4 regions of the Pseudomonas muyukensis genome follow, and region 1 is predicted to be linked to each of the others. Evidence: predicted binding sites of a transcription regulator. Region 1 holds the regulator's gene; each other region holds the start of a gene.

The links. The regulator sigma-54, encoded in region 1, starts transcription at its own class of promoters, with help from an activator protein. The targets are predictions, from matches to a motif close to ANTGGCATNNANNTTGCTNT.
Region 2: a site for sigma-54 is predicted at 3,843-3,862, ahead of nirB (nitrite reductase large subunit NirB). Genes of this name have one in related genera too.
Region 3: a site for sigma-54 is predicted at 6,055-6,074, ahead of flgB (flagellar basal body rod protein FlgB). Genes of this name have one in related genera too.
Region 4: a site for sigma-54 is predicted at 5,197-5,216, ahead of glnA (type I glutamate--ammonia ligase). Genes of this name have one in related genera too.

Annotation. Positions count from the first base shown of each region.
Region 1 is NZ_CP077073.1:5,141,340-5,149,117, reverse strand. Features, by position in the region: gene KSS95_RS22875 (DUF2753 family protein) at 1-42, shown strand, start outside; gene KSS95_RS22870 (superoxide dismutase) at 44-655, shown strand; gene KSS95_RS22865 (ZIP family metal transporter) at 667-1,560, shown strand; gene KSS95_RS22860 (HPr family phosphocarrier protein) at 1,709-1,981, opposite strand; gene rapZ (RNase adapter RapZ) at 2,004-2,858, opposite strand; gene ptsN (PTS IIA-like nitrogen regulatory protein PtsN) at 2,861-3,325, opposite strand; gene hpf (ribosome hibernation-promoting factor, HPF/YfiA family) at 3,338-3,646, opposite strand; gene KSS95_RS22840 (RNA polymerase factor sigma-54) at 3,725-5,218, opposite strand; gene lptB (LPS export ABC transporter ATP-binding protein) at 5,480-6,205, opposite strand; gene lptA (lipopolysaccharide transport periplasmic protein LptA) at 6,206-6,730, opposite strand; gene lptC (LPS export ABC transporter periplasmic protein LptC) at 6,717-7,289, opposite strand; gene KSS95_RS22820 (KdsC family phosphatase) at 7,298-7,778, opposite strand, start outside.
Region 2 is NZ_CP077073.1:2,109,922-2,117,699, forward strand. Features, by position in the region: gene KSS95_RS09490 (bifunctional nitrate reductase/sulfite reductase flavoprotein subunit alpha) at 1-3,672, shown strand, start outside; gene nirB (nitrite reductase large subunit NirB) at 3,991-6,543, shown strand; gene nirD (nitrite reductase small subunit NirD) at 6,543-6,905, shown strand; gene KSS95_RS09505 (hypothetical protein) at 6,920-7,090, opposite strand; gene KSS95_RS09510 (DcrB-related protein) at 7,112-7,537, opposite strand; gene pcaQ (pca operon transcription factor PcaQ) at 7,674-7,778, shown strand, end outside.
Region 3 is NZ_CP077073.1:4,572,892-4,580,669, forward strand. Features, by position in the region: gene KSS95_RS20105 (flagellar basal body P-ring protein FlgI) at 1-310, opposite strand, end outside; gene flgH (flagellar basal body L-ring protein FlgH) at 323-1,018, opposite strand; gene flgG (flagellar basal-body rod protein FlgG) at 1,098-1,883, opposite strand; gene KSS95_RS20120 (flagellar basal body rod protein FlgF) at 1,932-2,672, opposite strand; gene KSS95_RS20125 (hypothetical protein) at 2,834-3,022, opposite strand; gene flgE (flagellar hook protein FlgE) at 3,090-4,412, opposite strand; gene flgD (flagellar hook assembly protein FlgD) at 4,443-5,141, opposite strand; gene flgC (flagellar basal body rod protein FlgC) at 5,155-5,598, opposite strand; gene flgB (flagellar basal body rod protein FlgB) at 5,601-6,008, opposite strand; gene cheR (protein-glutamate O-methyltransferase CheR) at 6,349-7,176, opposite strand; gene KSS95_RS20155 (chemotaxis protein CheV) at 7,230-7,778, opposite strand, start outside.
Region 4 is NZ_CP077073.1:1,049,166-1,056,943, forward strand. Features, by position in the region: gene ntrC (nitrogen regulation protein NR(I)) at 234-1,670, opposite strand; gene glnL (nitrogen regulation protein NR(II)) at 1,667-2,752, opposite strand; gene KSS95_RS04795 (chorismate mutase) at 3,007-3,549, opposite strand; gene glnA (type I glutamate--ammonia ligase) at 3,695-5,101, opposite strand; gene thiI (tRNA uracil 4-sulfurtransferase ThiI) at 5,605-7,059, shown strand; gene typA (translational GTPase TypA) at 7,188-7,778, shown strand, end outside.

The DNA.
Region 1 (7,778 bases):
ACGGATATCGCTCATCGCACACCTGCCTACGGAATCCACTGACATGCCCCATACCTTGCCTGCATTGCCTTACGCCTACGCTGCACTGGAGCCGCACATCGATACCCAGACCATGGAGATCCACCACAGCAAGCACCACCAGACCTACATCAACAACCTGAACGCCGCCATCGAGGGCACCGAGTGGGCCGAATGGCCGGTGGAACGGCTGGTCGGCGCGGTCAAGCAGCTGCCCGAGAAGCTGCAAGGGGCGGTGATCAACCAGGGGGGCGGCCATGCCAATCACAGCCTGTTCTGGACCGTCATGTCGCCCAAGGGCGGCGGCCAGCCCGCAGGGCAGGTGGCCCAGGCCATCGATGCCCAGCTCGGCGGTTTCGAAGCCTTCAAGGAGGCCTTCACCAAAGCTGCGTTGACCCGCTTCGGCAGCGGCTGGGCCTGGCTCAGCGTCACCGCGGACAAGCAGCTGGTGGTGGAGAGCAGCGGCAACCAGGACAGCCCGCTGATGCACGGCAACACACCGATCCTCGGCCTGGACGTCTGGGAGCATGCCTACTACCTGAAGTACCAGAACCGTCGTCCGGAATACATCGGCGCCTTCTACAACGTGGTCGATTGGGCCGAAGTGGAACGCCGCTACCTTGAAGCCTTGAAGTGAGCCAGGCCGGTATGCGTACCGAGGTGATGTCTGTCAGCAGTGTGCGCCTGTTTCGTCTGGCGCTGGGGACCTTGCTGTTGCTGGTCGGCACCGCGTTGCTGGTGGCCCGCGGCATCGCCTGGCTAGACCTGGAGCCGCGCATGTTGCGCGCCCTCGAAGGGGGCGCGCTGTGCGCGCTGGGGACGGCCCTGGGTGCGGTACCGGTGCTGGTGATCCGCAACATGCCGGTGGCCGTGGCCGACACCTTGCTCGGCTTTGGCGCCGGGGTGATGCTGGCGGCCACGGCGTTTTCCCTGATCATCCCCGGGCTGGATGCCGCCCAGGCCATCGGTTTCAGCCCTTGGGGCGCCGGTGGGCTGATCAGCAGCGGCCTGCTGTTCGGCGCGCTGTGCCTGTTCCTGATCGACCTGAAAGTGTCCGGGGCCTCGCCCGAGGCGCTGGTCGGTACCGCGCAGCAGCCGGTGATCGCGGCGCGGATCTGGCTGTTCGTCATTGCCATCATCGCCCACAACATCCCCGAGGGCATGGCCATCGGCGTATCCGCCGGGGGCGGCATGCCCGATGCCGACAGCCTGGCCATGGGCATTGCCCTGCAGGATGTGCCGGAAGGGCTGGTGATCGCGTTGGTGCTGGCCGGGGCGGGCATGCCGCGGTTCAAGGCATTTCTGATCGGGGCGGCGTCCGGCCTGGTCGAACCTTTGGCGGCGGTGATCTGTGCCTGGTTGGTGAACATTGCCGAGTTGCTGCTGCCGCTGGGCCTGGCCTGCGCGGCGGGGGCGATGCTGCTGGTGGTGACCCAGGAGATCATCCCCGAGTCACGCAGCAACGGCCACCACCGTTTGGCGAGCCTGGGGCTGTGTGTCGGGTTCTGCCTGATGATGGTGATGGACACGGCGATGTCCTGAGCCTGGCACTGCCCCCTGTAGGAGCGGCCTTGTGTCGCGAAAGGGGCGAAGCGCCCCCGCGATTTATGCATCAAACCACTATTGCTGGGGCCGCTCTGCGGCCCTTTCGCGACACCAGGCCGCTCCTACAGGGGCCGCGTTGTATCAGTCACTCGCCTTCGTCGAAGAAGTTCTCGATCAGCGCGACCAGCGCCTCCATGGCTTCAGCGTCCTGCTCGCCTTCGGTGTGCAGGTGTACCGGGGTGCCCTTGCCGGCGGCCAGCATCATCACTGCCATGATGCTCTTGCCATCCACCAGCTTGTCTGGCGCGCGACCCACCCGTACCTGGCAAGGAAAGCGCCCGGCCACGCCGACGAACTTGGCAGCCGCACGGGCGTGCAGGCCCAGCTTGTTGATGATGGTGATTTCGCGGGCGGGCATCGTGGGGCGGATATCCTGTGGGCTAGAGGTCGCGATGGCGGACCTGGACATTTTTCAGGGATTGCTGGAGCAACTGGCCGAGCCGCTCGGTGATGTACACCGAGCGGTGATGGCCGCCGGTGCAGCCAATGGCCACGGTGACATAGGCGCGGTTGCTGGCGGCGAAGCGCGGCAGCCACTTGAGCAGGTAGCTGGAGATGTCCTGGAACATCTCCTCGACATCCGGCTGGGCGGACAGGTAGTCGATCACCGGCTGTTCGAGGCCGGAATGCTCGCGAAGTTCCGGCTTCCAGTAGGGGTTGGGCAGGCAGCGCACGTCGAACACCACGTCGGCATCCACCGGCATGCCGCGCTTGAAGCCAAACGACTCGACCAGGAATGCGGTTCCCGGCTCCGGTTGGTTGAGCAGGCGCAGCTTGACCGAGTCACGCAGCTGGTACAGGTTCAGGTTGGTGGTATCGATCTTGAGGTCGGCCAGGTCGGCGATTGGCCCCAGCAGCTCGCTTTCGACGCGAATGGCCTCGGCCAGCGAACGGCTGTCGTTGGTCAGCGGGTGACGGCGGCGAGTTTCCGAGAAGCGCTTGAGCAGGGTGTCCTCGTCGGCGTCCAGGTACAACACGTCACACTGGATGTGCCGCGCGCGCGCCTCCTGGAGCAGGTCCGGGAAGCGTGACAGGTGGCTGGGCAGGTTGCGCGCGTCGATGGAAACGGCCACCTTGGGCTGCAGCAGCTCGGTGTTGATCAGCGCGTTTTCCGCCAACTGCGGCAACAGGCCCGCCGGCAGGTTGTCGATGCAGTAGTAGCCGTTGTCTTCCAGTACGTCGAGGGCGGTGCTCTTGCCGGAGCCGGAGCGGCCGCTGACGATGATCAGGCGCATGGTCAGTGCTCGTTCTGTACGTCCAGGACGACCTGGAACAGGGCCTCGCTGCTGTCGGCGGCACGCAGGCGATCGCGAACCTCCTTGCGATCGAGCATGCTGGCGATCTGGCGCAGCAGTTCAAGGTGGGCATCGGTGGCAGCTTCCGGGACCAGCAGCACGAACAGCAGGTCGACCGGGGCTCCGTCGATGGCGTCGTAATCGATGGGGGCGTCCAGGTGCAGCAAGGCGCTCACTGGCGCGGTGCAGCCCACAAGCCGGCAATGGGGAATGGCGATGCCATTGCCAAAACCGGTGGAGCCCAGCTTTTCGCGAGCGATGAGCTTGTCGAAGACGTCTTGCATCTCCAACTCGGGCACTTGCTCGGCGATCAGGGTGGCGACCTTTTCCAGGGCGCGCTTTTTACTGCCGCCCGGCACGTTCACCAGGGAACGGCCGGGGGTCAGGATGGTTTCAAGTCGGATCATGGATGAGGGGGATCAGCGGGCGGCTGCACCTTGCAGCAGGCTTTGCTGTTTTTCCTTGTGTTTTTTCAGTTGGCGGTCGAGCTTGTCAGCCAGGGCGTCGATCGCGGCATACATGTCTTGGTGTTCGGCGTTGGCGACCACTTCGCCACCGGGAATCTGGAGTGTGGCTTCAACCTTCTGCTGCAGCTTTTCGACTTTCATGATCACCGTTGCATTGGTGATCTTGTCGAAATGGCCCTCCACGCGGGCGAGCTTCTCGAGCACGTAATCGCGCAGTGGTTGGGTGACTTCTACATGCTGTCCACTGATGTTGACTTGCATACAGCTTCTCCTTTGTTGCCCGTGCATAAAGAGGCAGGTCTTGCACCTGCCGCTGAAACGCTGTGGCACATCCCGGGGCTACATCAGTCGCTTGCGCTCGCTCGAAGGGGCGATCCCCAGCGACTCGCGGTACTTGGCGACGGTGCGACGGGCTACCTGGATGCCTTGTGCCTCCAGTAAACCAGCGATCTTGCTGTCACTCAATGGCTTTTTCTGATTTTCCGCCGCCACCAGTTTCTTGATGATCGCGCGGATCGCCGTGGACGAGCATTCGCCGCCTTCGGCGGTGCTGACGTGGCTCGAGAAAAAGTATTTCAGTTCGTAGATGCCGCGTGGCGTGTGCATGTATTTCTGCGTGGTCACCCGCGAGATGGTCGACTCGTGCATGCCTACCGCCTCGGCGATGTCGTGCAGCACCAGCGGCTTCATGGCCTCGTCGCCGTGGTCGAGGAAACCGCGCTGGTGCTCGACGATCTGCGTGGCCACCTTCATCAGCGTCTCGTTGCGGCTTTGCAGGCTCTTGATGAACCAGCGCGCTTCCTGCAACTGGTTGCGCATGAAGGTGTTGTCGGCGCTGGTGTCGGCGCGGCGGACGAACCCGGCGTATTGCGGGTTGACGCGCAGGCGCGGCACCGCTTCCTGGTTGAGCTCGACCAGCCAGCGCTCGCTGTCCTTGCGCACGATCACGTCCGGCACCACGTACTCCGGCTCGCTGGACTCGATCTGCGAGCCCGGGCGCGGGTTCAGGGTCTGTACCAGCTCGATGACCTGGCGCAGCTCGTCTTCCTTGAGCTTCATGCGCCGCATCAACTGGCTGTAGTCGCGGCTGCCGAGCAGGTCGATGAAATCGCTGACCAGGCGCTGCGCCTCGCTCATCCACGGCGTCGAGGCCGGCAGTTGGCGCAGTTGCAGCAACAGGCATTCACCCAGCGAGCGGGCGCCGATGCCGGCAGGTTCGAATTGCTGGATGCGGTGCAGCACCGCTTCGACCTCATCCAGCTCGATGTCGAGCTCGGGGTCGAAACCTGCGCAGATTTCCTCGAGGGTGTCTTCCAGGTAGCCCTGTTCGTTGATGCTGTCGATCAGGGTCACCGCGATCAGGCGGTCGGTGTCGGACATCGGCGCCAGGTTGAGCTGCCAGAGCAGGTGGCTCTGCAGGCTCTCGCCCACCGAGGTGCGGGTGGTGAAGTCCCACTCGTCGTCATCGTTGCTGGGCAGGCTGCTGGCGCTGGTCTGGTAGATGTCTTCCCAGGCGGTGTCGACGGGCAGTTCGTTGGGAATGCGCTCGGCCCACTCGCCGTCTTCCAGGGTTTCGGCGCTGGTGGTCGGCTCCTGGAAGCTGTTGTCCTGGACTTCGGCGGCCGGCTTGCTTTCGGCGTTGTCCGCCATTGGGTCGCTGTTGTCGAAATCGTCGCCGTCTTCCTGACGTTCGAGCATCGGGTTGGATTCCAGCGCTTCCTGGATTTCCTGCTGGAGGTCCAGGGTGGAGAGCTGGAGCAGACGGATGGCCTGTTGCAACTGCGGGGTCATCGTCAGTTGCTGGCCCATTTTTAGGACGAGCGATGGTTTCATGGCAGGGGCTTAATACCTTGTTCGCCGGCGCGCATGCGCCATCCACTACACGTAGGGCGCTTGGGCGCCGATTTTAAGCAAGTTATATGCCTGAAATTGCAGCGTTTGCCTAGTGCTCGGTCTCGGAAATACGTTCTCTTTTGGCAGCGCTGGCAGCGCGCCGCCAATAGCACACAGCCCGTTTTCGAGACCGGGCACTGCAGCACTGTAACAACTTAAGCCGCGATCAGGCCTGTGCGCCAGTGCTGCGGGCAGAACGGGTCAGAGCCGGAACTCGTGCCCCAGGTACACTTCCTTGACCAACTGGTTGGCCAGGATGGTCTCGGCGTCGCCTTCGGCGATCAGCTGACCATCGTTGACGATGTAGGCAGTTTCGCAGATGTCCAGGGTCTCGCGAACGTTGTGGTCGGTGATCAGCACGCCGATGCCCTTGTTCTTGAGGTGGTGGATGATCTGCTTGATGTCGCCGACCGAGATCGGGTCGACACCGGCGAAGGGTTCGTCCAGCAGGATGAACTTGGGCGCGGTGGCCAGGGCGCGGGCAATCTCGACACGGCGGCGTTCACCACCGGACAGGCTCATGCCCAGGTTGTCGCGGATGTGGCTGATGTGGAACTCCTGCAACAGGCTTTCCAGCTCCTTGCGCCGGCCATCGCGGTCGAGGTCCTTGCGGGTCTCGAGGATTGCCATGATGTTGTCGGCCACCGACAGCTTGCGGAAGATCGAGGCTTCCTGCGGCAGGTAGCCGATGCCGGCCTGGGCACGGCCGTGCATGGGCTGGTGGCTGACGTCGTGGCTGTCGATCAGCACGCGCCCCTGGTCGGCCTGGACCAGGCCGACGATCATGTAGAAGCAGGTGGTCTTGCCGGCGCCGTTGGGGCCGAGCAGGCCGACGATCTGGCCGCTGTCGATCGACAGGCTGACGTCGCGCACGACTTGCCGGCCCTTGTAGCTCTTGGCCAGGTGCTGGGCTTTGAGGGTTGCCATTTACTCGGCCTTTTTCTTCGGTTGAATGACCATGTCGATACGCTGACGCGGTGCAGTCACGTTGCCACCACGGCCGGCGGTCGCCACCTGGGACTTGGTGTTGTAGACGATCTTCTCGCCTTCGGTGGTGTTGCCTTCGTTCTCGACCTTGGCGCGGTCGGTCAGGATTACCGTGTCCTTTTGCGCCTGGTACTGGATGGTCACCGCCCAGCCTTTCATCTTGTCCGCCTTGGCGGCGCTTTGCTGCTGCTCGAAGTAGGCCAGGTTGCCCACCGAGGTGACCACGTCGATGTCGCCGTTGGCGGCGCGGGTCATGGTCACGGTGTTGCCTTTGATCATCATCGAACCTTGGGTGATGATCACGTCGCCGGTGTAGGTGGCCACGCCTTGCTTGTCGTCCAGGTGGGCGTTGTCCGCCTGGATGCGGATCGGCTGGTCACGGTCGTTCGGCAGGGCGAAGGCGCTCGCGCTTCCCAGTGCTACGCCCAGGCTGAGCAGAAGGGGGATGGTTTTAACGAGCCTCATACTGTCCTCTTACGTTAGAGAGCAGGTCCATCCTGCCTTCTTTCAAATACGCTTTCATTCCTTTGCCCGTAGTCGTGCCACCGGCGCCGTCGATTCTAACGGCTTGCTCGGTCTGCGCATATTGCTTCTGCGGGAACACAGTCATGCGTGTGCTGGTGATGATGGTTTCGCGTTGCTTCTCGTCGGTGCGCGCCACGCGCACGTCATCGATCAGTTCCACCTCGCTGCCATCCGGGTTGACCTCGGCGCGCTTGCTCTGCACGTGCCATGGGTACTCGGTGCCACGGTACATGTGCAGGTCGGGCGTGGTCACCAGGGTGACTTCGCTGGCCTTGAGATGCTCGACCTTGGCGGCGGTCATTTCGTACTGCAGCTTGCCGTCGGGCAGGAACTGCACGCTGTGGGCGTTGATGGCGTAGTAGTCGATGGCGCTTTCGTCGACCTGGGCCGCGGGCTGCTCGAGGAAGCTCTCGGGGCTGATGTTCCAGTAGCCGACCGCCGCCAGAACGGCGGCGATCACGCCAAGCAGCGCAAAATTGCGAACTTTCTTGCTGAACATGGGTGGCCTTACAGGTAGTTGGCGTTGGCAGCGTCCAGGGTACCCTGGGCCTGCATGATCAGTTCGCAGAACTCGCGGGCGGCGCCTTCGCCGCCGCGGGCCTGCGTGACACCGTGGGCGTGCTGGCGCACGAACGGTGCGGCGTTGTGCACGGCCATGCCCAGGCCCACCCGGCGGATCACCGGCAGGTCGGGCAGGTCGTCGCCCAGGTAGGCGACCTGCTCATAGCTTAGATTGAGTTCGGCGAGCAGGCCGTCGAGCACCACCAGTTTGTCCTCGCGGCCCTGGAACAGGTGGGGGATGCCGAGGTTCTTCGCCCGTCGCTCGACCACCGGGGTCTTGCGCCCGCTGATGATGGCCGTGGTCACGCCCGCGGCCATGAGCATCTTGATGCCATGGCCGTCGAGGGTGTTGAAGGTCTTGAACTCGCTGCCGTCCTCGAGGAAGTACAGGCGCCCGTCGGTGAGCACGCCGTCGACGTCGAACACC
Region 2 (7,778 bases), 2.5 Mb from region 1:
GCGCTGGCGCTGTATGTTTCCGGGCAGATGTCGCTGGAAGCCCAGTACCTGGCCAACAAGCTGGCCAAGGGTTTTATCCGCACCCGCCACATCGAGTCCAACTCGCGGTTGTGCATGGCCAGCGCCGGCAGTGGCTACAAGCAGTCGCTGGGTGCCGACGGCCCGCCCGGCAGCTACCAGGATTTCGAGCGGGCCGAAGTGTTCCTGGTGATCGGCGCGAACATGGCCGATTGTCATCCGATCCTGTTCCTGCGCCTGCTCGACCGGCTCAAGGCCGGGGCCAAGCTGATCGTCGTCGACCCCCGGCGCACCGCCACCGCCGACAAGGCCGACCTGTTCCTGGCGCTGCGCCCGGGCACCGACCTGGCGCTGCTCAACGGCCTGCTGCACCTGCTGCACGCCAACGGCCACACCGATGCCGGGTTCATCGCCCGGCACACCGAAGGCTGGGAGGCCATGCCGGCCTTTCTCGAGGACTACACCCCCGAACGGGTCGCCGCCATCACCGGCCTGGACCCCGCCGCGATCCGCGAGGCCGCGCGGCTGATCGGCGAGGCCGGGGCGTGGATGAGCTGCTGGACCATGGGCCTGAACCAGAGCATCCACGGCACTTGGCACAGCAACGCGCTGTGCAACCTGCACCTGGCCACGGGCGCCATCTGCCGGCCTGGCAGCGGCCCGTTCTCGCTGACCGGCCAGCCCAATGCCATGGGCGGACGCGAGATGGGCTACATGGGCCCAGGGTTGCCCGGCCAGCGCTCGGCGCTGGAGGCCGGCGACCGCGCCTTCGTCGAGCGGCAATGGCAGCTGCCGGCCGGTACCCTGCGCAGCGAGGGCGGGGAGGGCACGGTGGCGTTGTTCGAGCAGATGCAGCGCGGCGAGGTGAAGGCCTGCTGGATCATCTGCAGCAATCCGGTGGCCAGCGTCGCCAATCGCCAGCAGGTGATCGACGGCCTGCGCCAGGCGCAATTGGTGATCAGCCAGGATGCCTTTCTCGACACCGAGACCCAGCGCTACGCCGACATCCTCCTGCCGGCGGCGCTGTGGGCCGAGGGCGATGGGGTGATGATCAACAGCGAGCGCAACCTGACCCTGGCGCCGCGGGCGGTCGAGCCGCCCGGCGAGAGCCTGGAGGATTGGCGCCTGATCGCCCGGGTGGCCAGTGCCATGGGCTATGCGCAGGCGTTCGACTACCCCGACGCCGAGGCGGTGTACGACGAAATCCGCCGTTTCCACAACCCAGCCACCGGCTACGACTTGCGCGGTATCGGCTATGCCGACCTGCGCCAGGGGCCGCGGCAATGGCCGAGCGCGCCGGGGCGCGAGGACGACCGCAGCCCGCTGCGCTACGTCAGCGAGGGCGCGCTGGTGTTTCCCACGCCCAGCGGCAAGGCGCAGTTCTTCGCCCGGCCCTGGTTGCCAGCGGCGGAGCTGCCCGACGCTGCCTTCCCCTTCGTGCTCAATACCGGCCGGGTGCAGCACCAATGGCACACCCTGACCAAGACCGGCAAGGTGGCGAGCCTGAACAAGCTCGCGCCCGGCCCCTTCGTCGAGATCCACCCCAGCGACGCGCTGCGCCTGGGCATCCACGACAAGGACCAGGTGGGGTTGCGCTCGCGCCGTGGCCAGGCGCGGCTGCCGGCACGGCTCAGCGATCGGGTACAGCCCGGCAACTGTTTTGTGCCGTTTCACTGGAACGACCTGTACGGCGAGGGCCTGGCGATCAACGCGCTGACCTGCGACGCGGTCGACCCGATTTCCCTGCAACCGGCCTTCAAGCACTGCGCCGTGGCCCTTGAACGGCTGGCCGGCGAACGTATCGAGGCCCTCGACCTGAGCCACCCGGAGCCTGCGACCATGCCCACTGCCACCCTGTCCCGCCTGCTTGGCCTGGAGGCGTTGCCGGCACCGGTGTTGGCCGAAGACGAGCGCCACTACCTGCAAGGCTTCCTGCTTGGCCTTGACCAGGCGCAACGCCTCGGCGTGCCCAGCCTGCCGCCCGGCGCGCCGTTGGCGCCGGCCCGGCGGCTGTTCGTCGACGGCCTGCTGGCGGGCCTGTTCAGCCCGGCGCAGGCTATGCCTGGGAGCCCCGCCGAGGCCCCTCGGCATCACGTGCTGTGGGCCTCGCAGACCGGCAACGGCGAGGGCCTGGCCGAGCGCTGCGCGCAGCGTCTGCGCGAGGCGGGTTTGGCCGTGGCGCTCAGTTGCATGGAGGCCATTCACCCGGCACAGTTGCAGGGCGCCGCCAGCCTGGTGCTGATCGCCAGCACCTTCGGCGATGGCGAGGCGCCGGACAGCGGCGCGGCATTCTGGCAGGCGCTGCAGCAAGAGCAAGGCGCCAGCTGCGCGACCCTGCCTTATGCCGTGCTGGCCCTGGGGGATTCGAGCTATGAGCAGTTCTGCGGTTTCGGCCGCAAGCTCGACCAGCGCCTGGCCGACCTCGGTGCCCGGCGCCTGCTGGCGCGGGTCGATTGCGAGCCTGACTGCGAAGCGGCTTTCACCGCCTGGCTGGAGGCCTTGCTGCCGGAACTGGGCGGTAGCGCACCGGCACCCACCGTGGCACCGTCGCCAACCCGCGTCGGCAAGCACCAGCCCTGGTTGGCGCCGGTGCTGGAGAACCGCTTGCTCAATGGCCCGGGTTCGAGCAAGGAGACGCGGCAACTGGTGTTCGACCTGCGCGGCAGCGGCCTGAGCTACCAGCCTGGCGACGCCCTGGGGGTGTGGCCGCGCAATTGCCCGGACCTGGTCGATGAGCTGCTGGCCTTGATGGCGCTCGATGGCCAGGCCCAGGTCGAACTCCAGGGCCAGGCGCCGATGGCGCTGCGCACCGCGCTGGAGCGCCACTTGGACATCACCCAGGTCAGCCGGCCGCTGCTCGAGGTGTTCGCCGAGCAGGCCGAGGGCCTGCGGCGTTTGTTGCGGCCCGAGTGCAGTAGCACGCTCAAGGACTGGCTGTGGGGGCGGCAGCTGGCCGATGTCCTGCAGGCGTTCCCCCAGCGCTTGCCCCTGGCCCGCTGGCTGGCATTGCTCAAGCCCTTGCAGCCGCGGCTGTACTCGATCAGCTCCAGCCCCTTGGCCCATCCCGACCAGGTGCACCTGACCGTCGCCACCGTGCGCTACGGGGCGCGCAAGGGCGTGTGCTCGACCTTCCTCGCCGACCGGGCGACGGCCCTGGAGGTGGCGATTTTCCCGCAACCGTCGAAGCACTTTCGCCTACCGCAGGACGATGCCACGCCGATCATCATGATTGGCCCCGGTACTGGTATCGCGCCGTTTCGCGGTTTTCTCCAGGAGCGCGAACAGCGCCGGGCGAGCGGTGGCAATTGGCTGTTCTTCGGCGAGCAGCACGGCGCCTGCGATTTCTATTACCGCGAACAGTTGCAGGCCTGGGCGGCGAGCGGGTACCTGCGCCTGAGCACGGCGTTCTCCCGCGACCAGGATGACAAGGTCTACGTGCAGCAGCGCCTGCTGGCGCACGGCGCCGAGCTGTGGCAGTGGCTCGAGGCGGGCGCGGTGGTCTATGTCTGTGGCGATGCCCAGCGCATGGCCAAGGATGTCGACGCGGCCCTGCGCCAGGTGGTGGTCGAGCACGGCGGCATGGCTGCCGAGGCGGCGCGGGCTTATGTCGAGGCCTTGGCGCGGGACAAGCGCTATCGGCGCGATGTGTATTGAGTGCACCAGCCTGGTGAGCGTTGCACCAGGCTGGTTCAAGCGCCTGGATAGCACAGGCTGTGCCGGTGTTCGCCGGCAAGGCCCGCTGCTACAGGTTTGCAGCACCTGTTGCCGGTAGGCGCCAGCCTTGCTGGCGAACCAGGCGCCGCGGTGCATGAGCGGGCAGGGCAATTGGCACAGTCCCTGCTTTGATCCAGCTACAACAGCCCACCGGTCAACGGCGATCGTCCAGGGCCCCCAACTGATGAGTACAGGCAAAGGCGCCTGGAGCTTCGGCTCCAGGCGCCTTTTTGCGTTTTCCGTGAGCGAGGATCGGCTATGCAGGCAACAGCGAACGAGGCACAACGACCGCGACTGGTCATCGTCGGCAATGGCATGGTCGGCCATCACTGCGTCGAGCAATTGATCGAGCGCGGCGCCCTGGCCCGCTTCGAGCTGCATGTGTTCGGCGAGGAACGCCAGCGTGCCTACGACCGGGTCCACCTGTCGGAGTACTTCACCGGCAGTTGCGCCGAAACCCTGGCCCTGTGCGCGCCGGGCTATTACCCGGACAACGGCGTGCACCTGCACCTGGGCGAGGCGGTAGTGGCGATCGACCGCCAGCGCCGGGAGCTGGTCACCGACGCAGGCCGCTACGGCTATGACCAGCTGATCCTGGCCACCGGCTCCTACCCGTTCGTGCCGCCCATCGAGGGCTCCAGCGGCCACGCGCGGCTGGTCTATCGCACCCTCGACGACCTCGACGCGATTCGCGCCGCCGCCAGCGGTGCCCGCCGTGGCGTGGTGGTCGGCGGCGGCCTGCTGGGCCTGGAGGCGGCCAACGCCCTCAAGTCCTTGGGCCTGGAGGCCCATGTGGTGGAGTTCGCCCCCCGCTTGATGCCGGTGCAACTCGACGGCGAAGGCGGCGCGGCGTTGCGTGCGCGCATCGAGGCGCTGGGCGTCGGCGTGCACCTGGCCCGCGCCACCCAGTCGATCAGCGCAGGCGAGCAGTACCGCTACCGAATGAACTTCGACGGCGGCGAGCACCTGGAAACCGACCTGGTGGTGTTCTCCGCCGGTATCCGCCCGCAGGACGCGCTCGGCCGCGCCTGCGGCCTGGAGGTCGCCGCCCGCGGCGGCGTGGTGATCGACAACCACTGCCGTTCCAGCGACCCGCGGATCTTCGCCATCGGCGAATGCGCTTCGTGGAACGGCAGCGTGTTCGGCCTGGTCGCCCCGGGCTACGCCATGGCGCGCACCTTGGCGGCATGGCTGATGGGCGAGGCGCCGAGCGGGTTCAGTGGCGCCGACATGTCGACCAAGCTCAAGCTGCTGGGCGTCGATGTCGGCTCGATCGGCGACGCCCAGGGCGCCACGCCGGGCGCGCGCAGCTACCGCTTCATCGACGAGGCCAGTGCCTCGTACCGGCGGCTGGTAGTGGATGCCAGCGGCAAGCAGGTGCTCGGCGCCGTGCTGGTGGGCGACAACAGCTACTACGACACCTTGCTGCAATACGCCCAGAACGGCATCAAGCTGCCGGCCGACCCGGCCACCTTGATCCTGCCCCAAGGAGGCGGCGCGCCCGCCCTGGGCGCCGATGCCTTGCCTGCTGCCGCGACCATCTGCTCATGCCACAACGTCAGCAAGGGCGCGGTGTGCGCGGCCATCGACGGCGGCTGTGGCGACCTGGCCGCGGTCAAGGCCTGCACCAAGGCCGCCAGCGGTTGCGGGGGCTGCGCGGCACTGCTCAAGCAGGTGGTCGAGCACGAGCTGGGCGCCCGCGGCGTGAGCGTGGACAAAAGCCTGTGCGAGCACTTTGCCTACACCCGCCAGGAGCTCTACGCCCTGGTGCGGGTCGAAGGCATCCGCACCTTCGGCGACCTGCTCGCCCGCCATGGCCAGGGCCCTGTCGGCTGCGACATCTGCAAGCCGGCGGTGGGCAATATCCTCGCCTCGTGCTGGAACCAGCCGATCATGGACCCGGCCCTGGTGCCGTTGCAGGACACCAACGACACCTTCATGGCCAACATGCAGAAGAACGGCACTTACTCGGTGGTGCCGCGCATTCCCGGCGGCGAGATCACCCCGGACAAGCTGATCGTGATCGGCCAGGTGGCGAAAAAATACGACCTCTACACCAAGATCACCGGCGGCCAGCGCATCGACCTGTTCGGCGCGCAGTTGCACGAGTTGCCGCTGATCTGGGGCGAACTGATTGCCGCTGGCTTTGAAACCGGGCACGCCTATGGCAAGTCGACGCGCACGGTGAAGTCCTGCGTCGGCAGCACCTGGTGCCGCTACGGCGTGCAGGACAGCGTGGCCATGGCCCTGCGCCTGGAGGACCGCTACAAGGGCCTGCGCGCGCCGCACAAGCTCAAGTTCGCGGTGTCCGGCTGTACCCGCGAATGTGCCGAGGCGCAGAGCAAGGACATCGGCGTGATCGCCACCGACAAGGGCTGGAACCTCTATGTGTGCGGCAATGGCGGCATGCGCCCGCGCCACGCCGAGCTGTTCGCCACCGACCTGGACGACCAGACCCTGGTACGGCTGATCGACCGCGTGCTGATGTTCTACATCCGTACCGCCGACAAGCTGCAGCGCACCTCGGTGTGGCGGGAAAACCTCGAGGGCGGCCTGGACTACCTCAAGCAGGTGGTGATCGACGACAGCCTGGGCCTGGCGAGCGAGCTGGAGGCGCAGATGCAGCATGTGGTCGAGCAGTACGAGTGCGAATGGGCCAATGCCTTGAGCGACCCGGAAAAACTCAAGCGCTTCCGTACCTTCGTCAATGACCAGCGCGCCGACCCCGACGTGCACTTCGTCCGCGAACGCGGCCAGCGCCGCCCGGCGGCGGCGCTGCAGCTGATTCCGACCCATGAGGAGACTGTGTGATGAACCAGAGCAACAGGGCTGTGCAAGCGCAAACCACCTGGCACAGCGTGTGCGCTGCCCATGACCTGGTGGCCGATTCCGGGGTGGTGGTGTGGCATGCCGGCGAGCAGGTGGCGTTGTTCTATCTGCCGGGGCAGGCGCAGGCGATCTATGCCGTCGGCAACCGTGATCCGCGTTCCGGCGCGAATGTCATCGGGCGCGGATTGCTGGCCAGTCTGCAGGGTGAGCCCGTTGTCGCGTCGCCTTTGTACAAACAGCATTTCTCGCTGCGTAATGGCTGCTGCCTGGAGGATCCAGGCCAGGTGCTGCCGGTTTGGCGGGTGCGGATCCAGGGTGAGCAGGTCGAATTGTCCCGCGCCTGAATCCGCAGGGTGGCTCAATCCTGGTCAAGTGGGTAATGGCTGGCGCCATTGGCGTCGAGGTAGCTGGCCCACTCCGTGACCGCCGCGTAGATGACCGCCTCGCTGACTGCGCTGACCAAATCGGCCATCAACGGCGGGTGCAGGATCAGATCGCCCTTGCGGGCGGCGTGCAGGCTGTCATCCATGAGCCATCTCTGAAAGGGGGGTCAGTTCAGTCGCAAACCAGCCTTGATCGTTTCCCAATGGACAAGGTCGGCGGGCTCCAGCGGTGTTTGCTTGCTGTAGCTCACCGCGACGAAACGGGCTTGGCCGGCAGGCGCGTAGGCCAACTGGCGCTGGTAGGAAACCACGTCTCCACGCTTGAACTGCAGGCTGGTTTCCAGGCCGTGAATGTCGCGGGCCACACCGGCGCTGACCGGCTGGGGTTCGCTGATGACCGCCGCAAGGCGTTCGCGCAGTTGCGCCAGTTGCTGCAGGTAGAGGCTTTCCAGGGTCTGCCCCTCGGGCAGCGGGCTGCGGGCGATCACCAGGCTGGTGCCGCGTTCGCGGAAAGCGAGCATGTTCATGCTGGTGTCTTCGGGCGTTTCATCGCCCAGGTCCAGGACCAGGTCCTGGGTCAGGTAGGCGGCCATAGCGCTGCTCCATGCGTTGAGGCGGCACACGCTAAAGCTTCGGCGCCTTGCCTGCAAGGGCGTGGCCGGCGCCGAGTGACGCAAGTCACCGAATCGGCATGGCTTGCAGGCCCGACGCGCGGATACACTGCCAGGCATGAACCTCGATACCCGCATCAAGTTCCGCCACCTGTTGTGTTTCCTGGAGATTGCCCGGCAGGGCAGCCTGGCCAGGGCTGCCGATGTGCTCGCGATCAGCCAG
Region 3 (7,778 bases), 570 kb from region 1:
CCGGCTTGGCGAACGCCGGCAGGTCGGCATGCACCGACACCGCCGCAACGTTCTTCAACTGCACGTTGCCTGACCCCGGCGGCACCTTGATGCCGAACTGCGAGAGCATGTTGTTGAAGGTCTGCAGGGTGAACGGCGTCTGGGTGGTCTGGTCACCCGTGCCGTTGAGGCCCACCACCAGACCGTAGCCGATCAGCTGGTTGGCGCGCACACCAGAGATGCTGGCGATGTCCTTCAGGCGCTCGGCATGGGCACCGAACGCGCAGGACAGGAGCAAGGTCGCGGCAATCAACCGCCTAGCGTTGAACATGGTCATCCGTACTCAGAAAGGCCAGAGCGGGCTGATGAAGAAACGGTCCAGCCAACCCGGCTGGCTGGCATCGGCGAACGAGCCGGTGCCCGAATAGGTGATGCGCGCGTCGGCCACACGGGTGGACGGCACGGTGTTGTCGGTGGCGATGTCGTCGGCGCGCACCAGGCCGGCAATGCGCACCAGCTCTTCACCGGTGTTCAAGGTCATCCACTTTTCGCCGCGCACGGCGATGATGCCGTTGGGCAGCACCTCGGCCACGGTGACGGTGATCGAGCCGGTCAGGGTGTTGCCCTGGGTGGCCTTGCTGTCGCCCTTGGTGCTGCGGTCACCGCTGTAGCCGGCCTCCAGGGTCAGGTCGCCGCTGCCCAGCGGGTTGTTGGTGTTGGGCACGGTACCGAACAGCGAGGTCAGGCCAAGGTTGGCCTTGCTGTTCTTCTGGATCTGCGAGCCGGCGTTCTTGCTCGCCGAGGTGCGCTCGTTGAGGGTGATGGTGATGATGTCGCCGACCCGGAACGCCTTGCGATCGGTGTACAGGCTCTGTTCGAAACCGGCCTGGTAGATCGAGCCATTGTTGGCCGCTGCCGGCAGCGGGGTGCGCGGCAGGACCGGCGCATAGTACGGGTCGTTGGGCTTGGGCGTCGGCGCGACGCAACCGGCCAACAACACCACCCCCCCCAGGGCGAATACGGACAACGAACGCATCATGACACTTACCTCACGGTGAAACAGGCGCTGCAACAACGAGCGCAGAGTCAACGGCCCGCGCCAGGCAGGCCGCCAGGGCTTACAGCTGCTGGGTGACGAACGACAGCATCTTGTCGGCGGTGGAGATGACCTTGGAGTTCATCTCGTAGGCGCGCTGGGTGGTGATCATGTTCACCAGTTCTTCGACGGTGCTGACGTTGGAAGCTTCCAGGGTCTGCTGCTCGGTGGTGCCGAAGCCGTTCAGGCCCGGGGTACCGACCTGCGGCGCGCCGCTGGCGGCGGTCTCCAGGAACAGGTTGCCGCCGATGGCCTGCAGGCCGGCCGGGTTGATGAAGTCGGCGGTCTGGATGTTGCCGATGATCTGCGCCGCCGGGTTGCCCACGGTGGTGATCGACACAGTGCCGTCCTTGCCGACGGTGAAGGTCTGCGCATCTGGCGGCACGACGATGGCCGGCTCCAGGGCAAAGCCGTTGGCGGTGACGATCTGGCCGTCGGAGTTCAGGTGGAAGGTACCGTCACGGGTGTAGCTCACGGTGCCGTCCGGCTGCAGGATCTGGAAGAAGCCACGGCCGTTGACCGCCATGTCCAGCGGGTTTTCGGTGGTCTGCAGGCTGCCGGCGATGAAGCTCTTCTGTGTGCCGACGATGCGCACACCGGTACCGACCTGCAGGCCCGAAGGCAGTTCGCTGTCCTGGGTCGACTGGGCGCCGGGCTGACGCTTGATCTGGTACAAAAGGTCCTGGAACTCGGCACGATCGCGCTTGAAGCCGGTGGTCGAGACGTTCGCCAGGTTGTTGGAGATGACCGCCAGGTTGGTGTCCTGGGCGGACAGGCCGGTTTTCGCGACCCAAAGAGCTGGAAGCATTTAGTGTTCTCCTCGTGCGCCTGTTTTTCGGCACCCGTTCAAATGTGATTAGCCGATTTGCAAGACGCGCGCCATGGCTTCATCGCCTTCCTTGGCCGCGTTCATCATCTTGACGTGCAGTTCGAACTGACGGGACAACGCCAGCACCGAGGTCATCTCCTCGACCGCGTTGACGTTGCTCGATTCCAGGAAGCCCGAGACCACGCGGACATTGACGTCGGCGTCGGCGGGCTGGCCATTGCCGGTGTGAATCATGCCGTCCAGGCCCTTGGTCAGGCCCTTGATGTCCGGGTTGACCAGCTTGATGCGGTCGACCTCGGCCATCACCCGCGGATCCTCGCCCATGGCGCGAATGCTGATGGTGCCGTCGTCGCCCACCTCGACCTGCTGCTCCGGCGGAATGGCGATCGGGCCGCCATTGCCGATCACCGGCATGCCGTTGCCGGCGCGCAGCACGCCCAGGGCGTCGATGTTCAGGCTGCCGGTGCGCACGTAGGCTTCGCTGCCATCGGGCGCCTGCACGGCGATGAACCCCTTGCCGGCCACGGCCACGTCCAGCGGACGGCCGGTCTCGACCAGGGCGCCTTCGCTGAAGTCGGTGGCCGGACGCTCGGTCATGGCGAAGGCGCGCGCCGGAAAGCTGTCGCCGAACACCGGCATCGAACGCGCCTGCTCCAGGTCACGCTGGAAACCGTTGGTGGAAACGTTCGCCAGGTTGTTGGCATGGGCCTTCTGCGCCAGCGCGTTCTGGCTGGCGCCGGTCATGGCCACATAAAGCATCTTGTCCACAGCATCTCCTCTACGCGAACCTTGCCGCGCTGTCGTTGGCAAGGATGAAGCAATTATCGAACCAAACTGACAAAGCCCTTTAACACGGGGCTTTCAGGGGCCCACGCCAGCGCAAGCGTCAGTTTGTCGGCGAATCGTTGCCGCTGCCGGCAACTGCCGCGTCAGTCGGCGCGACACGCGCCGTTGGTGTAGGGGCCGGAATGGCGCTTCCAGCCCTCCCCCGGGTCGTTGGCCGAGCACATGTAGCGCCCGGTCGCCAGGCTCTGCCACTGGTACCAGGGCGCCGGCGCGGCCTGCAGCGACAGCGCCAGCAACAAGGCGCCGGCAGCCACCAGCATCGACTTGTTCATGGCATCTACCTCCTCTGCCAGACGTGAAAAAGCCCCTGCAAGCAGGGGCTCGATCACGCCATGCTCATCAGGTCATCTGGATGATGGTCTGCATGATGGTGCTTTCGGTGGAAATGGTCTTGGCGTTGGCCTGGTAGTTGCTCTGCGCCTTGATCAGGTTGACCAGCTCACCGGTCAGGTCGACGTTGGAGTCTTCCAGAGAGCTGCCGGCAATGCGGCCCAGGGTACCGGTGTCCGGCTCGCCGATGATCGGCACGCCCGACGCGTAGGACTCTTTCCAGGCAGTGGCGCCGACCGGGGTCAGGCCTTGCAGGTTGGCGAAGTTGGCGATCACCACCTGGCCGATCACCTTGTTCTGGCCGTTGGTGAAGTTGGCGAACATGTTGCCGCTCTGGTCGACGGTCAGGCCGGCGAGTTCACCGGTGGCGTAGCCGTCCTGGTCCTTGGCGGTGGTCGCCGAGGCTGCGTTGAACTGGGTGGTGGCCAGCATGTCCAGGGTCACGCCACCGACGCGAGCAGTGGCGCCGTTGCCCACCCAGGCACCTGCCGCGTTCTTCTCGGCCGGCACCCAGTTGTTCAGCTGGAAGGTCTTGTCGGCGGCGATGGTCAGGCCACCGGGAACCGCGCCAGCAGCCATGGCCGCGGTATCCAGCTTGCCTGCCGAGGTAAACGGCAGCTTGTTGACCAATGGCGTGGTCAGCGTCGGGTCGGCCGGGTTACGGCCGGCGATGGTGGTGTACATGGTCCAGGAGTTGGTGCCGGCATCCTTGACGAAGTACTGGTTCATCTGGTGCTCGTTACCCTGGCTGTCGTACACCGGGGTGTTGAAGGTGTAGTTGTAGCTGTTGACATTGGTCGGGTCGAACGGCGAAACCGTCGGCGCATTGGCGCTGGAGTTCAGGTTGACGGTCTCGGAAATGCGCCCGGTCGGCTTCGGCGCCAGGTTCGAGGTGTCGATCTTCAGGTCGGTCAGCACGCCCGGGATCACCTTGCCGTTTTCATCCACCGGATAGCCCTGCAGGTTGGCGCCGCTGGCGTTGACCACGTAGCCTTCCTTGTCGCTGTAGAAGGCGCCGGCACGGGTATAGATGCGCGAGCCATTGTCGTTCAGGGCGAAGAAGCCGTTGCCGTCGATGGCCATGTCCAGCGCCTGGCCGGTGCCATTGATGTTGCCGGGGTTGAACATCTGCGAGACCGCCATGGTCTTCACGCCGCTGCCGACCTGGGTCTTGCCGCCGGCAGTGCCGCGGATCGATTGCGAATACTGGTCGCCGAACTCGGCGCGCGACGATTTGAAACCGGTGGTGGCGACGTTGGCAATGTTGTTGCCGGTAACGTTCAGGGATTTGTTCGCCGCATAGAGACCGCTAAGGCCGATATTGAAAGACATGTACTCGCTCCTTGTGCCGATTCTGCGGCGTTAAATTCCGATGGTGGTGACTTTGGAGATGCCGACTTTGCCGATGCCAGCCAGGTCGAGCATCATCTCGCTGCCATTCTGGAAGCTGACACTGTTGACCTTGGCCGGCAGCAACGTGGCCAGCGTCTTGGCCTTGCCGTCGACCTTGGTCTCGGCGCTGAAGGTGTAGTTGCCCGGGTCGACCTTCTCGCCCTTGTCGTTGGTGCCATCCCAGATGAAGTCGGCGGTACCGGCCTTCTGCGCGCTCAGCTCGATGGTCTTGACCACCTTGCCGTCCTTGTCCTTGATGGTGACCTTGCCTTCGCTGATGTTCGACGGCACCACGACCTGGCCATTGAAGCTCTTGGTGGTGTCGACCACGGCCTTGTCGGTCTGCACAATCACCGAACGGCCGACCAGCGAGGTCGCCTGCAGCGCCTGGGACGAACCGATGCCGGTGAGGATGCCGTCAACCGACTCCTTGAGCGACTGGATGCCTTCGAGGCTGCTGAATTGCGCCAGCTGCGCAACGAACTCGCCGTTGTCCTGGGGATCGAGCGGGTTCTGGTTCTTCATCTGCGTCACCAGCAACTGCAGGAACGCGTCCTTGCCCAGCGCGCTGCCGGCCTGGCCGGTGCTGCCGTTGTTCTTGCTGGTGGGCTTTTGCAGTGACTCCAGATAGCCGCTGCCAACCTGGTTATCGGTATTGGTGGTAGTCATTTCGGCTCCCTGCTTACTGACCCAGGGTCAGCACTTTCTGCATCATGTTCTTGGCGGTGTTCATCAGCTCGGCGTTGGTCTGGAACGCACGGCTGGCGGAGATCATGTCGGCCATCTCCTCGACCACGTTGACGTTCGGGTAGTAGACGTAGCCGTCCTTGTTCGCCGCCGGATGGTTCGGCTCGTAACGCGCCTCGAGGTTGCTCTGGTCCTCGATGATGCCCTTGACCTGCACGCCCTGCCCCGCCTCGCCCTGGTCCTCGAACAGCGACTGGCCGGCGCCGGCCTGGGCCTGCTGGAAGGTGGTGGCGAACACCGGATGGCGGGCGCGGTAGGTCTGGTCGATGCTCGAGGAGACGGTCTCGGCGTTGGCGATGTTCGAGGCGACGGTGTTCAGGCGCGTGTTCTGCGCGCTCATGCCGCTACCGGCGATATTGAAGACACTGGCAAGGGACATGGTCACTCTCCACGCAGGGCCGATACCAGCCCTTTGAATTTACTGTTGAGCAGGGTGAAGCTGGCCTGGAAGCCAACGGCGTTTTCCGTGTAGTTCGATTGCTCGATCTGCGCGTCCACGGTGTTCTGGTCGATCGACGGCTGCATCGGCGTGCGGTACTTCAAGGTGTCGTCCATCATCGCCAGGCCCTCGGCCTCGATATGGCGATTATTGGTGCGATCCAGGGCGATACGGCCTTTCTGCTGCTTGTCGGACTCGGCGGCGAGCACCGACGAGAAGTCCATGTCGCGCGCCTTGTAGTTCGGCGTGTCAGCGTTGGCGATGTTGTTGGCCAGCACCTCGGCACGCTGGGCACGGAAGCCCAATGCCTTTTCGTGGATGCCAAGCGCCTTGTCGAAGCTGATGCTCATGTCGGGGAACCTTCGAAGGTTGACCAGAGTTTCGTTGGCTAACGCTAAAGCAAGGGCTGTGCCAACCAAGAAAAAGCCTGTCAACCCGGGCCTTCGAGCTGAAACAGCAGGCCGCCGCTGCCAGAAAAGCGGCAAAGTGCTTCCGCTTTGCAGTCGCCAGGCGGCAATCAGACAGCCACCGAGGCGGCAAAACAAAATATTGACGGCATCCACACCGACACGATCGCTGCGCCTGGCTCGCCAGCAAGGCGGGTGCCCATGCGTGGAAGACGTTAAATCGACAGGCATGAAAAAGCCGGCATCTCGCGGTGCCGGCTCCCTTTGCCCTTTGCCACCCGCCTCACTTGGCCTGGTAGATGATCCCCGGGCTGCACTGCACCATCTGGTAGTGGTCCGGCAGGCCATTGAGCGCCTCGGACGCACCCAGGAACAGATAGCCGCCCGGCTTGAGCGTGCCGTGGATGCGCATCAGGATGTCCTTCTTGACCTGGGCCGAGAAGTAGATCAGTACATTGCGACAGAACACGATGTCGAACTTGCCCAGCGGCGCGTAGCTGTCGAGCAGGTTGTACGAGCGGAACTCGACGCGGCTGCGAATCGGTGGCTTGACCGCCCAACGCCCAGGCCCCTTGGTGTCGAAGTAACGCTGCAAACGCTCCTGGGACAAGCCGCGGGCAATGGCCAGGCTGTCGTACTCGCCGGTCTTGCAGTTGTTGAGCATGGCGCCGGAGAGGTCGGTGGCGACGATCTGCGCGCCCATCTTCAACTGGCCCAGGTTGCTGCGCTCGAACTCGTCGATGGCCATGGAGATGGAATACGGCTCCTGCCCCGACGAACAGGCCGCCGACCAGATACGTAGACGCTGGCCGGGGTTGCCCTTGATGAACTCCGGAATCACCTTGTTCTTCAGTACCTCGAACGGGTAGGTGTCGCGAAACCAGAGTGTCTCGTTGGTGGTCATGGCATCGACCACCTGCTCGCGCAGGCCACCGCGCGGCTGGGTCTGGATGCGCTGCACCAGTTCGCCCAGCGACTTGATGCCCTGCTGCTCCATCAGCTTGTTGAGACGGCTGGAGACCAGGTACTGCTTATTCTCGCCCAGCAGGATGCCACAGGCTTTCTCCAGGAAGACCCGGAACTGTTCGAAATCCAAATTACCCGTAGACAATGCTGCCGCCTCTTTTTATATGTCGCTTGCGCCGGGGACGCGCCCCGGCCGTTTCAATGTGCCGCCTTGATCCGATCGACCACGCGCTGGGCGAGGTCATCCGGCTTGAACTTGGCCAGAAAATCGTCGGCGCCGACCTTCTTGACCATGGCCTGGTTGAATACCCCAGACAGCGAAGTATGCAGGCAGATGTGCAGTTTTTGCATGCGCGGGTCGCTGCGAATCTCCGCCGTGAGGGTATAGCCGTCCATTTCTGGCATTTCAATATCGGAAATCATCATGAGGAACTCCTCCTCCGGACGCTTGCCTTCGTCCACCAGCTTGCGCAGGTAGTCCAGGGCCTGGCGACCGTCGTTGAGCGCCACAACCTCGACCCCGACCGTCTGCAGGCAGCGGCTGACCTGCTTGCGCGCCACCGACGAGTCATCGACCGTCAGCACCCGCAACAGCACCGCCTTGTCCTGCACCTCGGCATCGATCACCCCTTCGGACACCGACTCGGACGACGGCGCCACTTCGGCCAGCACCTTCTCCACGTCGATGATCTCGACCATGCGGTTGTCGACCCGGGTGACCGCGGTCAGGTAGTGATCGCGCCCGGT
Region 4 (7,778 bases), 1.4 Mb from region 1:
CCGAGGTCCCCAAAACTGCAAGTACCTGGGGTATTGCAGGTGTCGTGCCAGTTTTATCGGTGTGTAAAAGCAGGGGTTTGCCGACATCTGCAGCCGTTTTGCCGGATTAATTGCCTCGCCACGGTGCAAGGGGCACGTAATCGGTGCATGAAGCGCTCGCGGGGCAAGCCCCCTGCCACGGCATCAATAGCGTGGCAGCGGGCTTGCCCCGCGATGCGTTGCATCCTTTGGCCTCAGTGCTCTTGCGCTTCGTCCTCATCCTCTGCGGCGACATTCATCCCCAGCTCCTTGATCTTGCGCGTCAGGGTATTGCGCCCCCAGCCCAGCAACAGCGCCGCATCGCGACGGCGGCCGGCGGTGTGCTTGAGCGCGGTCTCGATCATGATCCGCTCGAAGCTCGGCACTGCGCTGTCGAGCAGGTTGCTCTGGCCGCGTGCCAGGGCCTGGTCGGCCCACTGGCGCAGCGCCTGCTCCCAGTTGGTGACCGGCGTAGCGTCCTGCGGCAGGCTGAGCAGCTCTGGCGGCAGGTCGCCGATCAGCACCTCGCGGCTGGAGGCCATCACGGTGATCCAGCGGCAGGTGTTCTCCAACTGGCGCACGTTGCCCGGCCAGGGCAGGTTGCGGATGAACGCCTCGGTTTCCGGCTTCAGCAGCTTGGGCTCCACGGCCAGTTCCAGGGCCGCGCGGCCGAGGAAGTGACGGGCCAGCGCCGGGATGTCCTCGCGGCGGTCGGCCAGGCGCGGGATGTGGATGCGAATCACGTTCAGGCGGTGGAACAGGTCCTCACGGAACTTGCCGGCCTGGACCAGGGATTCGAGGTTCTGGTGGGTGGCGGCGATGATGCGCACGTCCACCTTCACCGGCACATGCCCGCCGACCCGGTAGAACTCACCATCGGCCAGGACCCGCAGCAGGCGGGTCTGGGTGTCGGCGGGCATGTCGCCGATCTCGTCGAGGAACAGCGTGCCGCCGTCGGCCTGCTCGAAGCGGCCGCGGCGCAGGTTGGCGGCGCCGGTGAAGGCGCCTTTCTCGTGGCCGAACAGCTCGGACTCCATCAGGTCCTTGGGAATCGCCGCCATGTTCAGCGCGATGAACGGCGCGGCTGCCCGTGGGCTGTGGCGGTGCAAGGCGTGGGCCACCAGCTCCTTGCCGGTCCCCGACTCGCCGTTGATCAGCACGGTGATGTTGGAGTGGCTGAGCCGGCCAATGGCGCGGAACACCTCCTGCATCGCCGGCGCTTCGCCGATGATCTCGGGGGTGCGGGCCTGGGCCTGGGGGACTTCCAGGGCCTGTTGCTCCTGGGCGTGCTGGTTGGCGCGCTTGACCAGCGATACCGCTTCATCCACGTCGAACGGCTTGGGCAGGTACTCGAAGGCGCCGCCCTGGTACGAGGCCACGGCGCTGTCCAGGTCGGAGTGGGCGGTCATGATGATCACCGGCAGCCCCGGGTGCTGTTCGCGGATCTGCGCCAGCAGGTCGAGGCCGCTGGCCCCCGGCATGCGGATGTCGGAGATGATCACGTCCGGTTGCTGGCGGGCCAGGCGGCCCATGACGCCATCGGCGCTGTCGAAGCTCTGGGTGTTCATGCCTTCCTGTTGCAAGGCTTTCTCCAACACCCAGCGGATGGAGCGATCATCATCGACGATCCAGACGGTTTCACTTCGGCTCATGGGGCGGTGGCTCCTTGTTCCAGGGGCAGGTAGATGGAGAACGTGGTGTGCCCGGGGTGGCTCTCGCACTCGATCAGGCCCTGGTGCTGGCTGATGATGTTCTGGGTGATGGCCAGGCCCAGCCCGGTACCGTCCGGGCGGCCGCTGACCATGGGGTAGAAGAGGGTGTCCTGCAGTTCGGCGGGGATACCGGGGCCGTTGTCGACGATCTCGACCCGCGCCACCAGGCGGTGGCGCACATGGCCGATGGTGAACTGGCGCACCGCGCGGCTGCGCAGGGTGATGCGGCCCAGGCGCAGCTCGTTCTGCCCGCCGATGGCCTGCATGGCGTTGCGCACGATGTTGAGCACGGCCTGGATCATCTGCTCGCGGTCGACCAGCACGTCCGGCAGGCTCGGGTCGTAGTCGCGCACCAGGGTGATGCCGCCCTGGCTCTCGGCCTCGACCAGGCTGCACACGCGCTCCAGCACCTCGTGGATGTTGGTCATGGCCAGCGATGGCAGCTTGTTCGAGCCGAGCATGCGGTCGACCAGGTTTCGCAGGCGGTCGGCTTCCTCGATGATCACGTTGGTGTAGTCGCGCAGGCCGTCCTCGGGCAGCTCGCGGGCCAATAGCTGTGCCGCGCCGCGGATGCCGCCGAGCGGGTTCTTGATCTCATGGGCCAGGCCGCGCACCAGCATCTTGGTGGTTTCCTGCTTGCTCAGCTGGGCCTCTTCCTTGGTGATGCGCAGCAACCGGTCGCGTGGGTGTACCTCGAGCAACAGCAGGGTCTGGCCCTGGTGCAGGATGGAGGTCACGGCGTAGTCGACGGTGATGGTCTGCCCGGTCAGCGAGGTCAGTTGGGCTTCGCGCTTGGTGAACGGATGCGCGTGCTCCACGGCCTGGCGCAGCGAGTTGAGCGCCTCGGTCGACTCGGTGAACAGCTCGCTGATGAACTGCCCATGGCTGCGCTGGCCGCTGACGGCCAGGAGCATTTCCGCGGCCGGGTTCATGTACTCCAGGCGCAGTTCGCCATTGAGCAGCAGCGTGGCGGTGGTCAGGTTGTCCAGGAGCAGACGGTGCTGTGCATCGCTGATGGTCATAAGGTGTCGTTGACCTCTTTTGGCACAGTGGCGCCCAACGGCTCTGGCCTGGGGCGCGCACGGAAGAGTGCTGGATGCGGTGAAAATGCAAGAACCAAACCAAGGCTCCGAAAAGAAGCGCAAATTCCGGATAAAGACCTGGAACTGCGCGAATTCGAGCCAGAAAGCCCTGGTTTATCGATTCTTGTGAACCAAATTGGGTTGCATGATGGGGCGTGCCGTCAAGTCATGCACCAATATGGAGCATAGGGCGGTCAGCGCAATTTGCACAGCTGGGCGCTGGCGCGAACCAGGGCGAGATGGCGCGTGGAATCCTCGGCGCGATGTTGCAAGGCGTCGGCCAGGTGGTTGGCGCAATTGTCTGGTGGGGTCTGGTCGAAGCGGGCAAGGGCGCTCAACAGCTGTTCCTGTAGCAGGTCCAGTTCAGGGCGCACTTCGTTGGCCAGGTCGCGGCGTGGAAGGGCTGGCGCCTGTCGGGCGCGATGCCAGGTGTCGAGCAGGTGGTACTGCAGGAGTTTGTTGGCTTCGATCTGGTCGGCAAAAAAGGCCTCGACGCGTGCCGGATCCAAGTGGTGGGCGACGGCGGCCTGGCGTGCGCTGACCAATACCTGATGCTCGCGGGCGCTGGCCTGCACGGGTTGCTGGTGATCCCACTTGTGCAGGGCGACAGCTTCGGCCAGGTCCAGGCGCCGATCGATGCTGGTAAGCAACTGATCCAGGGTGGGCGTGATGGTCGCAGAGGAGGCACAACCGGATAGGGCGAAGCAGCAGGTCAGTGCGAGGGTGATGGCACGCATGGCGATCTCCTTGGGAATGAAGCCTTGAGTGTCGCCTTTGGCGTTGCGGCGGCTAATAGGTGTTGTCCGATGATGAGGGTATGAAAAACAAACGGCCTCCCGAAGGAGGCCGTCCTGATGTCGCCGACGCGAGGCGCCGATCAGATCAGCAGCTGTAGTACAGCTCGTATTCCAGCGGGTGGACGAAGGTACGGACCTTGATCTCTTCCTCGCTCTTCAGCTCGATGAAGGCATCGATGAAGTCGTCGGAGAACACGCCGCCCTTGGTCAGGAACGCACGGCCTTTGTCCAGTTCTTCCAGGGCTTCCTTCAGGCTGCCGCAAACCTGCGGGATGTCCTTGGCCTCTTCAGGCGGCAGGTCATACAGGTTCTTGTCGGCGGCATCGCCTGGGTGAATCTTGTTCTGGATGCCGTCCAGGCCAGCCATCAGCAGGGCCGCGAAGGCCAGGTACGGGTTGGCCGATGGGTCCGGGAAGCGTGCTTCGATACGGCGGGCTTTCGGGCTGCCGACGTAAGGAATGCGGATCGAGGCGGAACGGTTGCGTGCCGAGTAGGCCAGCATGACCGGGGCTTCGAAGCCTGGGACCAGGCGCTTGTACGAGTTGGTCGACGGGTTGGTGAAGCCGTTCAGGGCCTTGCCGTGCTTGATGATGCCGCCGATGAAGTACAGGGCGGTGTCGGACAGGCCGGCATAGCCTTCGCCGGCGAAGGTGTTCTTGCCTTCTTTCCAGATCGACATGTGCACGTGCATGCCCGAACCGTTGTCGCCGTACAGTGGCTTGGGCATGAAGGTGGCGGTACGGCCGTAGGCGTCGGCAACGTTGTGCACGACGTATTTCAGCGCCTGTACTTCGTCAGCCTTCTTCACCAGGGTGTTGAACTTGACGCCGATTTCGTTCTGGCCGGCAGTCGCCACTTCGTGATGGTGGACTTCGACGGTTTGCCCCATCTCTTCCAGTGCGTTGCACATGGCGGTACGGATTTCGTGGTCGTGGTCGAACGGCGGAACCGGGAAGTAGCCGCCTTTCACGCCAGGACGGTGGCCTTTGTTGCCGCCTTCGACGTCGGCATCGGACATCCACGAGCCTTGCTCGGAGAAGATCTTGAACATCGAGCCGGAGATGTCCGACTTGAACTTCACTTCGTCGAAGATGAAGAACTCAGGCTCTGGGCCGGCGAACACGGTGTCACCGATGCCGGTGCTCTTCAGGTACTCTTCGGCGCGCTTGGCGATCGCACGTGGGTCGCGATCGTAGCCTTGCATGCTCGACGGGTCGACGATGTCGCAGGTGATGATCAGGGTCGGCTCTTCAGTGAACGGATCGAGCACGGCGGTCTCGTCGACCGGCATCAGGATCATGTCCGAGGCTTCGATGCCTTTCCAGCCAGCGATGGAGGAACCGTCGAACATCTTGCCGACTTCGAAGAAGTCTTCGTCCAGGCCATCGCGCGCCGGCATGGTCACGTGATGCTGAACGCCTTTGGTGTCCGTGAAACGCAGATCAATCCACTTGACGTCATGATCTTTGATGAGTTGAACCGACTTCGACATGTTGTCCTCCGGATGGTCTAGGGCGCTTGGCCGCGGCCCTGGAAAAAGGGTGTCGCTGGGCGCGGATAGTCGGCCAAGCTTACCTGCCTCACAAGGGAGCAAATTGCATGCCAGTGCCCGAAAATGGCGAAGGTCGGGATAAAGCCCGGCGTTGGCGGGCATATAGCCTAGCTGCAGGAAGCATTCGTGCACGCATTGAGGGCGTGAGCAAGATGTCGTGCGCTATTTTGGTGCGATGCGTGTCGCGCCTGTAGGAGCCGGCTTTGCCGGCGAAAGCGGCTGCATGGGCAGCCCCAGGCTTAACGGCCTACTTCGATCCTGATGATCACCTTGCAGTGCCTGGGTTGGCCCTTTCGCCGGCAAAGCCGGCTCCTACAGGTGCGGCGCAGGGTTCGGGCTCGGTAAATCAAACCTTCTGTACAAAAGTTGCTCAAACCTTGAGCGATTTCCGCTATAATTCGCGCCCCCTATTTTCGGCAGGCCCTGCGCGCGCTGTTAAACCAATGAAACTTATCGTCAAAGTCTTCCCAGAGATCACCATCAAGAGCCGGCCGGTGCGCAAGCGCTTCATCCGCCAGCTCGGCAAGAACATCCGCGTCGTGCTCAAGGACCTCGATCCTGAGCTCGCGGTCGATGGCGTCTGGGACAATCTCGAGGTGGTCACCCGCGTCGAGGACGAGAAGATCCAGCGCGAGATGATCGAGCGCCTCACCTGCACCCCGGGTATCACCCACTTCCTGCAGGTCGAGGAATACCCGCTGGGCGACTTCGACGACATCGTCGCCAAGTGCAAGCAGCACTTCGGCCACCTGCTGGCCGGCAAGCGCTTCTCGGTGCGCTGCAAGCGCGGCGGCCACCACGACTTCACTTCGATGGACGTCGACCGCTACGTCGGCAGCCAGCTGCGCCAGCAGTGCGGCGCCGCCGGCATCGACCTGAAGACGCCTGAAGTGGTGGTGCGCATCGAGATCCGCGACCAGCGCCTGTACGTGATCCACAACCAGCACAACGGCATCGGCGGTTACCCGCTGGGCGCCCTGGAGCAGACCCTGGTACTGATGTCCGGTGGTTTCGACTCCACCGTGGCGGCCTACCAGATGATGCGCCGTGGCCTGATGACCCACTTCTGCTTCTTCAACCTCGGCGGTCGTGCCCACGAACTGGGCGTGATGGAAGTGGCCCACTACCTGTGGAAAAAGTACGGCAGCAGCCAGCGCGTGCTGTTCATCAGCGTGCCGTTCGAGGAAGTGGTCGGCGAGATCCTCAACAAGGTCGACAACAGCTACATGGGCGTGACCCTCAAGCGCATGATGCTGCGCGGTGCCGCGCACATGGCCGAGCGCCTGCAGATCGACGCGCTGGTCACCGGCGAGGCGATTTCCCAGGTCTCCAGCCAGACCTTGCCGAACCTGTCGATCATCGACTCGGCCACCGACAAGCTGGTGCTGCGCCCATTGCTGGCCAGCCACAAGCAGGACATCATCGACCAGGCCAGCGAAATCGGCACCGCCGACTTCGCCAAGCACATGCCCGAATACTGCGGCGTGATCTCGGTGAACCCGACCACCCATGCCAAGCGTCACCGCATGGAGCACGAAGAAAAGCAGTTCGACATGGCCGTGCTCGAGCGCGCCCTTGAGCGCGCCAAGTTCATCTCCATCGACCACGTGATCGATGAGCTGGGCAAGGACATCGAAATCGAGGACGTGGCCGAGGCGCTGCCTGGCCAGATCGTCATCGACATTCGTCACCCCGATGCCCAGGAAGACGAACCTCTGGCGCTGGACGGTATCGAAGTCCAGGCCATGCCGTTCTATGCGATCAACAGCAAGTTCAAGCACCTGGACCCTACGCGCCAGTACTTGCTGTATTGCGACAAAGGTGTGATGAGCCGTTTGCACGCACACCACCTGCTCAGTGAGGGACATGCCAATGTGCGTGTTTATCGTCCGACATAAGACGCCAGGGCTGTATGGCGGCAGCATCCGCCATCGCCCTCCCGACCATCGGGCCCGCTGAGCCTCAAACCGTACATATTCGCCGCCTACACTAGGTGGCAACCGAATCCTCTGATCGAGATACAGTTGTGATCGAAAATCTGCGTAACATCGCCATCATCGCCCACGTTGACCATGGTAAAACCACCCTGGTCGACAAACTCCTGCGTCAGTCCGGCACCCTGGAGCGTAACGAGCTCAACGACGAGCGCGTCATGGACTCCAACGACCAAGAAAAAGAGCGCGGTATTACCATTCTGGCGAAAAACACCGCCATCAACTGGAACGGCTACCACATCAACATCGTCGACACCCCCGGCCACGCCGACTTCGGTGGCGAGGTCGAGCGTGTAATGTCGATGGTCGACTCCGTGCTGCTGCTGGTCGACGCCCAGGACGGCCCGATGCCGCAAACCCGCTTCGTGACCAAGAAGGCCTTCGAAGCCGGCCTGAAGCCAATCGTCGTGATCAACAAGGTCGACCGTCCGGGCGCGCGTCCTGACTGGGTTCTGGACCAGATCTTCGACCTGTTCGACAACCTCGGCGCCACCGACGAACAGCTGGACTTCAAAGTCGTCTACGCCTCGGCCCTGAACGGCATCGCCGGTCTGGACCACACCGCCATGGGCGAAGACATGACCGCCCTGTACCAGTCGATCATCGACAACGTACCCGCACCG